DNA from 3 places in the Paenibacillus sp. ALE3 genome. Region 3 is predicted to be linked to each of the others. Evidence: riboswitches for the same ligand, from Rfam matches in the RefSeq annotation. Region 3 holds a riboswitch; each other region holds the start of a gene.

Region 1 (4,287 bases), 2.1 Mb from region 3:
ATCCTCAAGTGTTGGAGTCCATACACCATTATTATGTAGACATAGTGGAAAAGTATCGGAAGGCATACAGCTCATGGGGAGAGGACCCTAATGAATATGCGCCTTATGTGGAGCGACCAGAGCAATTGCTGGATCGAATGCAGCTTATATCTATACTGATTTCCGACTCATCGGAAAAGGATGAACTATATTTGAATTTTAGTTGCTCCTGGGATCGAGAGCATGGCTTAGGTGTACATCTGAAGCAGATAAAAATCGAGCATATTCAAGGTGCATATACATTATATGACTTGGAATAAATAAAACCCCCTTCCGGTCTCTAATAGAAAGACCGAAAGGGAATAGGATATGGTGGACATGATGACGCGATTGGATACGGTAAAAATATTAGTTGGATACAGACAGCACGGCACGGGCTGCTTGAGCCGCCTGTACCATTTGCCGCAATGCGGCAACAGATTCTTCCTTGGTACGGGTTTTCAGCCCACAGTCTGGATTAACCCAGAACAAATCTGATGGCAGTACGCGCAAGGTACGCTGAATCATGCTTAGCATTTCTGATACATCAGGAATGCGCGGACTGTGGATATCGTATACACCCAGACCGATGCCTTTGTCGTAAACCTGATCCTCAAAGCTAACAATCAGTTCTCCGTGGCTACGAGAGGTTTCAATAGAAATCACGTCGGCATCCATGTCTGAAATGGACTGGATCATATCCTGGAATTCGGAATAGCACATGTGTGTATGGATTTGGGTCGCAGGCTGAGCGGTGGCCGTGGTCACAAGGAAGGCTTGAACAGCCCAATCCAGATAGGCCTGCTGTTGTTCTTTTTTCAACGGAAGCCCTTCACGAATTGCGGGTTCATCCACCTGAATCATGCTAATACCCGCTTGTTCGAGTGCCTCTACCTCTGCCCGTAATGCCAGAGCTAACTGCAAAGCTACTTGCCTGCGTGGAATATCATTACGTTCAAAGGACCAGTTCAAAATGGTCACAGGGCCTGTAAGCATCCCTTTAACTGGCTTGGAGGTTAACGACTGAGCAAATGCCGTCTCTTCCACGGTCATAGGTTGATCGAACGACACATCTCCGTAAATGATCGGCGGTTTAACACAGCGGGAGCCGTAGGACTGCACCCACCCGTTTTGTGTAAAAGCAAAGCCTTTCAGCTTTTCGCCAAAAAATTCAACCATGTCGGTCCGTTCAAATTCCCCATGTACAAGCACATCTATGCCAATGTCCTCTTGGATATCAATCCATTCCTTGATCTGCTGTTGGATGAATGTCCGATATTGCTCGGCAGACCATTCTCCTTTGCGATAGTGCAGACGGGCCTTGCGGACCTCAGCAGTTTGCGGGAAGCTGCCGATGGTCGTCGTAGGTAGTGGGGGCAACTTCAGCCTATTTTGCTGAATCACCCGGCGCTCGGCGAAAGGAACGCTGCGTGACAGTGGCTCTTTTGCCAGCAGGTCGGCCAAATCGGCAGCTGTCTGTACCCTTGCCGCGGAGCGGTTGAAGCGGGCTACCGCATCCGAACTTTGCTCAAGCTTGGCAAGTGCGGATGGATCGTGCTTGCCAAGTGCAGCCGTCAAGCCTGCGATTTCATCCAGCTTTTCATCGGCAAAGGCTAGTGCATGCACCAGTTCTTGGTCCAGCTTATGCTCTGCGTCCAGACTGACCGGCACATGCAGCAGACTGCACGATGGCTGTACGATAAGCTGTGCGGCAGTGGTCTGTTCTGCTAACTGGTCCAACAGTGCAGCCACGGCATTCAGGTCGCTGCGCCAGATATTGCGTCCGTCAATGACACCAGCACCCAGCGTTTTCCCTTTAGGGAAGCCATGCTGGCATATATGCTGAAGATTTTCGCCATCATCGTATACAAAATCAAGACCCAGTCCCTGTACCGGAAGTTCAGTCAGACGCTCATAATGGTCCAGGCTGCCAAAGTAGGTTTGCAGCATGATGTTCAACGAGGGTGCAGCTTGGGTCAAAGCTTCATAGACCTCCTGAATAATCTCCAGATCCTCTGCCGGGAATGAGGTGGTCAGGACAGGTTCATCGATTTGGACCCATTGAACGCCTTCTGCTGCTAGCTCTGACAAGACTCGGGCGTATAAAGGCTGGAAGGTTCGTATAATAGAAGCGAGATCCTTACGATCATAGCCTTTGGATAAAACAACAAATGAATAGGGACCGATGAGAACCGGTTTACCTTCAATGCCTAGCTCCTGCTTTGCTTCACGATAAGCTAGTAATGGTTTGTTTTCAGTGAGCACCGGAGCCGCGTTCGCCAATTCGGGAACGATGTAGTGGTAATTGGTATTCATCCATTTGGTCATTTCACTGGCAGTAGCTCCCTTCTGCCCACGTGCGATCCCGAAATACACAGATAGAGGAACTGGACCTGTAAAACGATAGTTGAAGCGTTCGGGGACGAGACCAAACATCACGGATGTATCCAGCACGTGATCGTAATAGGAGAAGTCTCCGACAGGAATGCGATCAATCCCTTTGTCACGTTGCTTGCTCAGATGCTCCAGACGCAATCTTTTCATCTCACTATGCAGTTCGCTTTCGTCAATACTACCCTGCCAGAAGCGCTCCAGTGCTTTCTTCCATTCCCGGTTCCCACCAATACGCGGATAACCCAGATTACTGCTAATCAAACCCGACAATGCAGATCGTTCGTTAATGGACATGTAGGTTTCCTCCTAACTGGTAGCCAGTTTATTTTTACGTACCAAAAAAGGCATTCTGTCCCCAAGGCTAAAAATGAGTAGGGGAAAGAATGCCTCCGCGATTAAAATTCAAAAATACGGCGACTGCTCTTAACACCTCCCTATCTTCCGTAGGTACTGCGATGTTGTTAAAATAGGCAGGTCTCCTGACTTGCGGATCATGACGTTCAGCATCCCTTCCCGGTCTTTGGACCAGTGGGTGTATGAGTAGCTGAACATTCCCCGTTTACAGTGGCGGGACCGTCCCGGATTTGCACCGGCTTCCCTTTTAAGTCTGATCTGAATAGAACAGACACCTATTTCCAGGCTATGCGATTAAGGTATGACGAATAATTATGCACTCGTATACTTGTTCACCATCATAAGTGAAACTCACAGGATGTGCAATAGAAACAGTAATAGAAACTGGAGTGGAATCTGTTAGTTATATGCAAAAAAGACAATCCCAACCCATCGTGGGGGACTTGTCTTTTGTATAGCATCTTGCTAAGTAGAACATCGCCTTTAAGTCAATGAAACGGTGTAACCTGCTCGAGTACTGGCTTTGACATCTACCAGGCGCTGATTACGGCTGCCCCGAAAGGGGAGGGTCAGATCTTTTTGCTGTTCAACAAAACGGCCATCTACAATCACGTCACACAAAAGAGCTAGCTCCTGTCGTTCCGGATCCATGAGCAGATCCTCGTAAACAAAGCCTGTATAGGCCCATACGGTTCGGTCGGGACAAGCCGCGCGGAAGTCACGTACAAATTGCGAGCATTCTGCTGCTGAGAAAAAAGGGTCTCCCCCGCAGAGAGTCAGTCCGTCCAACAGCGGGTTATCCATGATATCACGGATAACCTCCTGTTGACGCTCAGGCGTGAATGGCTCCCCTGCGCGGAAGTTCCACGAAGCTGGATTAAAACAGCCGGGACAGGCATGGCGGCAACCGCTAATGAATACGACGGTGCGCAGGCCGTATCCTTCATTCAGAGATTCCGGAATATAGCCGCACAAATTCACTTATGCTTCACCCGGTCGCGAACTTCGGCTTGCTTGGCAGCATTAAAACGAACGGTATAATCTCCTGTCAGATATCCGGTTACCCGACGTAAACGCTGAAAGTGCGTGTGCTCCTCATCTGTGCCGCATTGAGGACAGCTTGTCCCGATAATTCCTTCATAGCCGCATTCCGTACAACGATCTACCGGATGGTTGATGGAAAAGTAGCCGATGTTCTGTTGAAGTGCGTACTGAACAATTTTAAGAAATGCATCCGGGTTATTCCGTGCATTACCGTCCAGCTCAATGTATGAAATTGCACCCGCATTACATAGATTATGGAACGGAGCCTCCAAGCTGATTTTACGTGCAGCGGGAAGCTTGTAATACACCGGAATATGAAAGGAATTCGTGTAATATTCCCGGTCATTTACTTCAGGAATAACTCCGAAGTCACGTTGATCCAGCAATGTGAACTTGCCCGACAGACCTTCGGCAGGCGTCGCGAACAGTGTAATATTTAGATTGTAGTGCTCACTCATTCGATCACAATACATGCGC
Region 2 (4,287 bases), 1.9 Mb from region 3:
CTGCATGGTATGAGTCGATTTATCGTAGAAAATTGTTTTAAGTGTACTTTCTCCTTTTTTAACTGCAGCTAGGACAAGTGGACCTTCTAGAGTAGTTGGTACTATGCGATTAATGGCAAATAAATTATTGGATAATTGTTCGGTTTTTTTTGAATTTAAATCGTATGAAAATAGTTGGTCTCCCTTATCATCCACATCAGCAGAGTAATAAATTTTGTGATCAGGTAAGTACACCACAGAAAGTGGGTATTGGGAGGTATAGGGTACGTCGGCCAGCTTGGTCATTTTCTTACTGCTCAAGTCGTAAGTCATAACTCGCATAACCATGCCTTGATCTGTGTTCTTCCCATTCACATACTCTGTATAAGTCATGGATAGATATTGACCTTGTTCGACTGGAGCTGACTTTTTGCCTGATTGGATTTGTTTGGTTGGAGTTGATGGAGTAGAAGCTGGAGAGCAGGAAGGTAACAGAGTTAGAACAACCAAGGAAAGTATAAAAATACGATAGGTGCTTGTTTTCAAAAGGAAACATCCTTTCTAAAGATGAGAGATTTACCAAATCAAATATGATAAATAAAACAGGGAAGGACAGGGCAGTAGCCCTATCCTTGTTTCATCTGAAGATATTAAAACGAATAAAAATATCTTCCGGAAAATGAGAGAGACGAGCTCCATGTTAAGCCTAAATCCTGTACGCCTGTTTTCCAAATATCAATGACTGCATCTGGAAGGCTTCCATTATCGGCCTTAGTGAAATCATGTACATTGTTGTTGTCAATATTTCTTACAGAGATTCTTGTTCCAAACTCCGGGTTATCAATAGCCCCTTTCGTTGCACAATCGCCTCTTTTGAGTGTGTTGGAATTCTCACCTGTAGAGTCCGTAAAGTTTGTTCCTCTTCCCGTGCCTTGAACCTTGCCGCTTGATGTGCCAGTGATGACAATTTCATTATTATGTGCTCCGTATGTATAAGTCCCTGGTGCTTTGCGTGTTCCGCGTGGTAGTGCCTGAAGTGTGACATTATTAGTAGTAATCGTATTTTCCTTTTGATCAGGCAAGATAATATCTTTGATGTAACCTTCACCATCATAAATTACTTTTAAACCAGGCTGGGGGTCAGGGTTGTCAATATGATATACCGGTAGTGACTTGGCTTCTTCTTTGATTTCCTTAATAAGTGCTTCTTCTTTCTCTAGCTCAATTTGTTGTTCAGCAGTAAGTGGGGCAATAGCAGCTAGAGATTTTTGTGGTTCAGGTACTGGGGTTCCCTTTTCTAGTACAACCATATTATTGTTCTCATCATATTGGATGATTGTACCGGCCAACATCTGGTCAGGAATTTTCTCTCCTTTCTCAGCATGAGAGATTGCTGGACTGACGACTCCCCAAGAAATGAGTAACGTTGCAGCCAGAAAAGCTTGTGGTAGAAACTTCACTTTCATACAAAGCGCCTCCTTGAAAAATTTGTAAATCCATAGATAGCATAAATGAGCTTACATACTATGTCAACCTTTTAATGGTATATATGAATATAACTAGCCATATTTGCATTAGCAAAAGTTCATTAGTCTGATATATACGGCATTTAATGACATAACAGCAGAATTGATCGTCCATCAGGAATAAGAAGCGGAGGGATACCTCGAATAAATATTAGAAAATTGATATTGTACTAGATGAATTTGCTAAAGCGGTAGGAAGAGGCATAATATAACCCAGACTATGGATTTTGAATAGTGGTGGATGTTTCGGACCACGGTGCAGCTTCCCGAAAGGGGAGTGAGGCAAATGGTCACCTTGTATCGTGCTACGATGTGCTGGGTCGGAAATTTCGGAACAAGCGAAAACCCACCGCGTAATTAGGTTGGCCCCTAACGGTGGGTTTCGTTCGCATTAACATTCAGTTATGCAGCGCGCCGTGGTGGTGATCCACAGCCTTTCAAATCCTAGGAGTCTTGCCGTTGGCGCGGCGAAGGCTCTTTTTAGTATACGGATACGGTAGATATCTCTATACCTAATTTTAGCACGTGAATTGCGTGCATGCAATGAATAGTCACAGCCTTGATTCTCATCGTATCATTCAAATTTAAAATATTACGCTGCATTTGTTGACAAGCCAGTAGCAACAAAATAAGATAATCCTAATTCGTAATAAAAAGGAATAAAGGAAGAAAACAGGTGTGAGCCGGACAACTCTATATACGAGGTTTTGTTGAGACGATGTAGATAGTTGTTGAGCGTGTTCACTTAAAAGGGAAGTTCGGTAGATTCCGACACGGACCCGCCACTGTATACAGGCATCAGCAGGGTACTGCTGGAGCTTTCAGAATAGCCACTGGAACTGTGAGGAACCGGGAAGGCCTGAAAGATAAGCCTGGAGTCAGGAGACCTGCCTGTTTTGACATCACTGTCAGACCCACGGGATGCTGGGGAGGTGGTTAGGCGTGCTGCATACGGAATGTCTGAAACCGATCTGATCCCTTCTATGTTTTTGGAGTTGGCTTTGAGGTGAGTTTTGACATTTTATAATGAAAGCATTTCTGACTGCTGGTCAAGTGGTTGGGAATGCTTTTTTCGCGCTTTGCGTTAGGTTTATACGATATTTTACAAGATAGAGGAGGAAATGTGGGATGATAGGCAATCGTAATAGGCGTTCATGGTTCATATGTACAGGATTGCTGCTGCTGATGGCAGTTATGGCTCTTTCGGGATGCGGCACAGCCACGAAGACGGAGGATAGCTCAGGCAAGGGTGAGAATACGCCTGCACAACAGACTCCAGCAGGTAAAAAGCTGGTGATGGCGTATACGTGGAAACCGTCAGGCGTCGATCCGCATGGAGACAATAGCTGGGATGTGATGCGTTCCGGTGCCGGTGAGACACTCATTCGTTTGAATGAAAAGTTGGAGCCTGTGGCTTGGCTAGCCAAGGAATGGAAGCACGACAGTCCTAACGTGTGGACGTTCAGCTTGCAGGATAGGGTCACTTTTCATGATGGAAAGAGTATGGATGCAGCAAGCGTAAAAGCATCTTTGCTGCGCTCTATCGAGAAAAGTCACCTGGCGAAGGATTTACTGGATGTGAAGTCCATTGATGTAAATGGCCCGCTGACGCTGAAAATCACGACAAACCAGCCGAATGCAGCGCTGGCATCCAATCTGGCTGATCCGTCAACGATCGTGCTGGATGTGGCATCCATGAAAGATGAGCAGAGCTACCCTGCAATGACAGGTGCTTTTAAAATCAAAGCCTTTAACAAGGATCAATCCTTGGTCGTAGAGCGTTATGACGGATATTGGGGCGAAAAGGCACGACTGGCTGAAGCAACGATGGAATTCATTACGGACGGTAATTCGCGCCTGATGGCGTTACAATCCGGTGAGGTGGATGTAGCGACGGATATTCCGGTAGATAACGCAGAGGTACTAAAAAAGAACGACAAGCTACAAGTGCTGTCGGCTCCGTCCTTGCGTACCCATATGATTGTGTACAACATGGAATCGCCTGTGTTCAAGGATGCGACCAACCGTAAGGTGGTGGACAGTCTGATTCCGCGCGCATCCATTGTGAGCGCCGTCATGAGGGGCTTCGGTACGGAAGCAAGCAGCCCGTTTCCGAGTATTCTTCCCTTCGGTAAGATTGAGCGTAAAGCATTGAACGGAACGACAGAGCAGTTGTTGACGAAGGATGGCTGGCAGAAGGATGCCCAAGGCACATGGTCCAAGCAGGGCAAGCCATTCGAGGTTACGCTGCTGACCTTCCCTCAGCGTCCGGAGCTATCCGTCATGGCTGAGGTGATTCAGAGCCAGTTGCTGAATGAGGGAATCCAGGTCAAGATTCGCAAGGTGGAAAATATCGACGAGGCGTTGACCAAAAACGATTGGGATTTTGCTATGTACAGCATGCTCACGGCCCATACAGGAGAACCGCAGTATTTTATGGACATGTTCTACTCCTCTACAAGTGAAGCTAATGTAAGCCGTTATGCTTCCAAACCGCTGGAGGATATTCTTCACAGCCTGAAGTTGGCAAAGGATACCGCACAGCGTAATGCGGTAACACTGCAAGCGCTGGATATCATCAATACAGACTTGCCGCAGTCGTTCATTGTACACCCTGACAATGTGTTTGGCGTGAAAAAAGGGGTAGATGGCTTTACGCCGCATCCGATCGAGTATTACTACATTACAGCGCAATCTGATATTGCGGAATAACGGGCTACGTATCCTATGATTCGTTTTATACTGGAACGTGTGGCGCAGCTGCCCATCATTGTATTCGTTG
Region 3 (4,287 bases):
ACTCAAGCGGTCCAATGTTCTGTCGGCCAGTGAAGTAAGACTCAATCGCGCTAGGACCCGATCCGTAATCGCCTCCACATCAACTCCCTTTTCCCTGCCTAGCCAGTCCTGATGAGGAAACCGTCCCATTTCTATAACTTCCCTGACGGTGTATCCCACTGGGGGAATTCCCTCCTGCTGGAGTACGGCTACAAGTTGGGAAAGCTCTTTTCTGCTGTAGCTACCGACCTTTTTACCATAGATATGAACACTTCCAGAAGTCGGCTGATCTACGCCAGAAAGCAGATGCAGCAACGTCGATTTTCCACTCCCATTCGGACCAATGATCCCCCACCAAGCTCCTTCGTCTACGTTCCAGCTAATATTCTTCAACACATGGAACTCTCCATAAGCACGGGTCAGGCCTGCTACCTCTAGCGCCCGATCATACACCTTCTGTGATTCACTTTGTTTGGTCACAACAGATCCCCCCTGCGTAGCTTCTTGTTCCGGTACAGGAGATACGCGAAGAACGGCGCCCCAACAAAGGCCGTCATAACGCCCAGAGGAATTTCCGTTGGGGCCAACAACGTGCGAGCCGCCGTATCTGCCCAAGCCATAAAAATAGCTCCACCCAGTGCAGATAACGGAACAATCATCCGGTAATCGGGACCTGCCATCAGACGAATGATATGAGGCACAACAAGTCCAACAAAGCCAATGACTCCACATACCGAGACAGCGGCAGCTGTCAGCAAGGTAGATATGATTAGGACAGATAGCTTCGTCGCATCTACATGAACCCCCATATGAGCCGCTTGACGTTCTCCCAAAGCCAGAATATTCAGCACCCGTGCCCGGTTCCATAGAAACACCAGCCCAACGATCACGTAAGGTAAAAGAATTCCCGTATATGACCAACCGCGCAGACTGAGACTTCCCAGCGTCCAGTACAATATTTCATTGACTGTTTCCTTCGACATGGCTGCCAGAAAAGAAACAATGGCTCCCCCAAAAAATTGCATCACCACACCTGATAAAATGAGGCTTTGGGTCGGAATTTTCCCACCTTCACGCGCCAACGTCAACACCATCCACAGCGTCAGCATGCCGGTTATAAATGCAACTAGCGGAAGTGTCCATATACCCACAAATGAAAATTGAAGCCCCCAATAAATCAGTACTGCTGCTCCGACCGAAGCTCCCGAGGATACCCCAAGGGTATACGGATCAGCCAAGGGATTACGCAACACACCCTGAAATCCGGCTCCCGCCAGCGCCAGCGCTGCTCCAACCAACATTCCCAGTAACACCCGTGGCAATCTGACCTTCAAAATGATCTGCTCTGAGGATGTATTCCAATCCGGTGTAAACGTATCACCTAACCACGGTAGGTGGTTGATCAAAATACCTGTGATCTGGCTGACCGGAAGACTGACCGAGCCGATGCCAAGACAGAGTAGCAGCGTCAGCAGCAGCAAGACAAGACCTGGCCCCCCAAAACCGATCAGTCTACGGTTCATTTGAAAATTTCAGGGTACACGCCCTTAGCCACTTCCTTGAGCCCTTCCGTTACGCGTGGCCCCGGACGACTGATCAAATTATCATCCACGGCAAATACACGATGGTTACGAACAGCCGATATTTGATCCCATCCACTGCGAGCTTTTATGATATCGCCGAGGGTCTGGCCTGTTTTATCATCCTTCACACTTTTGCTGTACAAAATCACGTCAGGGTTGGCAGCTATAATATTTTCCTCACTGATTTGGTACCAGCCCTTCTGCGTGGCACCCACGTTTTCGCCGCCCGCCAATGTGATCAGTTCATCCATAAATTCGCCCTTACCCACTGTCCAGCCTGGTGAAAATTCGACGTATACCCGTAGCTTCTGCCCTTTTCCGATATTTTTAACTCCTTCTTTCACTTCCGCTACATCTGCTCTCATCTTGTCAGTCACCGCTCTCGCTTCTTTCTGATGATCGGTGATTTTCCCATACAATTCGATGTTAGCTATGACATCTTCAACTGTTTTCGGTTCTGTTTTAAAAATCATAATCCCCATGTCACGCAGCTTAGTCGTAGCCTGTTCACTAAGTGAAATTCCTGCAAAAACAACTTCCGGGTTCGCAGCAATGATCGCCTCTTCGTTCGGTTTCATAATACCGCCCACTTTAGGCTTTTTCGTAGCTGCCTCTGGGTAATCAGAGTAGTCGGATACACCAACAATTTCCTTATCCAGTCCGATAGCGAACAGCGCTTCAGTTTCTGCCGGGGAGACGGAAACAATCTTGTCCGGTGCTTTTTTGAATGTAAATTCCTGTCCTGTTGCATCCTTAACCGTTAGCGGGTAAACCGTTTTGCCCGGAGGCTCTTGTGCGGTTACAGTCTGTCCCGGCTGCTGTGAAGAAGCTTGGCCCTCTTTATTTTCTACATTTTTTCCATTCGCGCCACATGCACTCAGTACAACTGCCAATATCAGCGCCAATAGACCTGTTGTCCATACCTTTATTTTCTTTCCTGCCATGATTTGCACCCCTTCATACAAAAATCGTTAAGAGCGTTACTTGAACATCATCCGTATTTCCTCATTCCAGCCTTCTTTTCCTATCAAAAACCCCCGCATCCTCATTTCAGGACACAGGGGTCACGTTAGCACAGATTGTGCGCAGGCGGGCAGCTTCCTTCCGCATGGACAGTCACTGCGAACACGTCATCCTTTCCTCGAAGGATTATGGTGACAGGCGGACGGGCAGGTATCCTGACTTATGGAAGAGGCAGCCCTGATATTCTTTCATATGCTTGGCGGCACATGTAACAGGGCTAATAGGCATGTTTCCATTTACAGTGGCGGGACCGTGTCGGACTCACACCGACTTCCCTTTTAACAACGCAATAAAGGAAAGCAAGTTCCTCACATAGCGCCGACCTCGTCTGCTGGATATTTGATGTAGTGGTAGTCAAGCCGTTCTTTTACTTGATGATTATAGGTTAAAAAGAGTTAGCTTACAACCCAAACAGTCGCTTTATTCGCCTTGTTTAACCTAATGAGAAAGCAATCTTGCTATACAATTGTGCGGTCCTGTCAACCTTAACTGAATCATAAACGCTTCTCCCGGCTTCGGATTCAGACTCCAAAAATCATGGCCAGGCATAAGCATACAAGCCAACTGACGAATTACACCACCATGCGTGACAATCAAGACAGAGGGCGGCGTAGCATTCGACTTCATTGGCTGAACCTCCAAAGCAATGCGCCACGCAAACAAAGAGTCGAGGAATTCACGCAGACGATTCACAAAATGAATCCAAGGCTCTCCTCCAGGTGGGGTGAATTGTTGCGGCTCATCAATCCAAGCGCGATACAACGCCACATCCTTAAGCATGTCATACGTTTTTCCATCCCACTCACCAAAGTGAAGTTCTCGCAGACGTGGTTCCATGATAGGAGGCTTAGCAGAGAGGGAACATTCAGACGTCAATGCTGACTCCGGCAAAATGATCTGCAAGGTCTGGCGACATCGCATTAAGTCGCTGCAATAGATTCGAGCAAAGGAATGTCCCTGCAATTTTTTCTGTAAAGTCTTTAACTCCTGCTCTGCTCCCGACAGTAAACCCAAGTCGGCATGTCCCAGATATCGACGTTCCTTATTCCATAAGGTCGTGCCATGACGAACTAGCACGAGCTCCATGTCCCACTGCAGATCTTCTTTAGCATCATTCGGCTTACTAACCTGTTGTGAGTTCGGACTTGGTGCACTTTCTCGCACTCTTTTTCCTTCTGTATCTTGTTTCAAAATCGTGTCACTCCTCACTGCATCCATCCCAAGGCAAAACACCCTGCAGCTCCCATCAAACATAACCCTACAAACATAGTGGATACGGCGAACATCAGCCGGATCGTATGCCGGATATCCTTCGACTCCAGCGGTCGTATCCCTTCGCCCATATATGCCCGAAAGGAGCGTATGCCGTGATACACATTATAGCCACCGAGACGAATCCCTAGGGCACCTGCCACCGCTGATTCGGGAAATCCGCTATTTGGGCTTGGATGCAGACGGGCATCCCGCTTGATTGTCCGCCAGCTTCTTGCAGTATCCAGCCGATACAACCACGACGCTATCACTAGCATAACTGCTGTCATGCGAGCCGGAATGTAGTTAGCTACATCATCTAGCCGTGCCGAGGCCCAGCCTAAATGCAGGTACTTTTCATTTTTGTAGCCAACCATTGAATCGAGCGTGTTTACGGCACGATATGCCAGTGCCAAGGGTGCTCCCCCGATCAGGGCATAAAAAAGCGGGG

What was found. A riboswitch is a leader RNA that binds a small molecule or an ion and turns the genes downstream of it on or off. The one in region 3 is predicted to bind cobalamin.
Region 1: linked by a shared signal. The riboswitch ahead of metE (5-methyltetrahydropteroyltriglutamate--homocysteine S-methyltransferase) and the one ahead of ACXHJ2_RS16245 (ABC transporter substrate-binding protein) in region 3 are both predicted to bind cobalamin.
Region 2: linked by a shared signal. The riboswitch ahead of ACXHJ2_RS24900 (ABC transporter substrate-binding protein) and the one ahead of ACXHJ2_RS16245 (ABC transporter substrate-binding protein) in region 3 are both predicted to bind cobalamin.

What each region holds. Positions count from the first base shown of each region.
Region 1 covers NZ_CM134214.1:5,729,053-5,733,339, forward strand. Annotated here, with positions in the region: gene ACXHJ2_RS25780 (DUF6985 domain-containing protein) at 1-299, shown strand, start outside; gene metE (5-methyltetrahydropteroyltriglutamate--homocysteine S-methyltransferase) at 388-2,706, opposite strand; cobalamin riboswitch at 2,865-3,060, opposite strand; gene nrdG (anaerobic ribonucleoside-triphosphate reductase activating protein) at 3,250-3,747, opposite strand; gene ACXHJ2_RS25795 (anaerobic ribonucleoside triphosphate reductase) at 3,744-4,287, opposite strand, start outside.
Region 2 covers NZ_CM134214.1:5,529,980-5,534,266, forward strand. Annotated here, with positions in the region: gene ACXHJ2_RS24890 (hypothetical protein) at 1-525, opposite strand, end outside; gene ACXHJ2_RS24895 (hypothetical protein) at 630-1,445, opposite strand; cobalamin riboswitch at 2,211-2,414, shown strand; gene ACXHJ2_RS24900 (ABC transporter substrate-binding protein) at 2,634-4,217, shown strand; gene nikB (nickel ABC transporter permease) at 4,233-4,287, shown strand, end outside.
Region 3 covers NZ_CM134214.1:3,661,569-3,665,855, forward strand. Annotated here, with positions in the region: gene ACXHJ2_RS16235 (ABC transporter ATP-binding protein) at 1-459, opposite strand, end outside; gene ACXHJ2_RS16240 (FecCD family ABC transporter permease) at 456-1,502, opposite strand; gene ACXHJ2_RS16245 (ABC transporter substrate-binding protein) at 1,499-2,506, opposite strand; cobalamin riboswitch at 2,714-2,927, opposite strand; gene ACXHJ2_RS16250 (histidine phosphatase family protein) at 3,024-3,776, opposite strand; gene cbiB (adenosylcobinamide-phosphate synthase CbiB) at 3,791-4,287, opposite strand, start outside.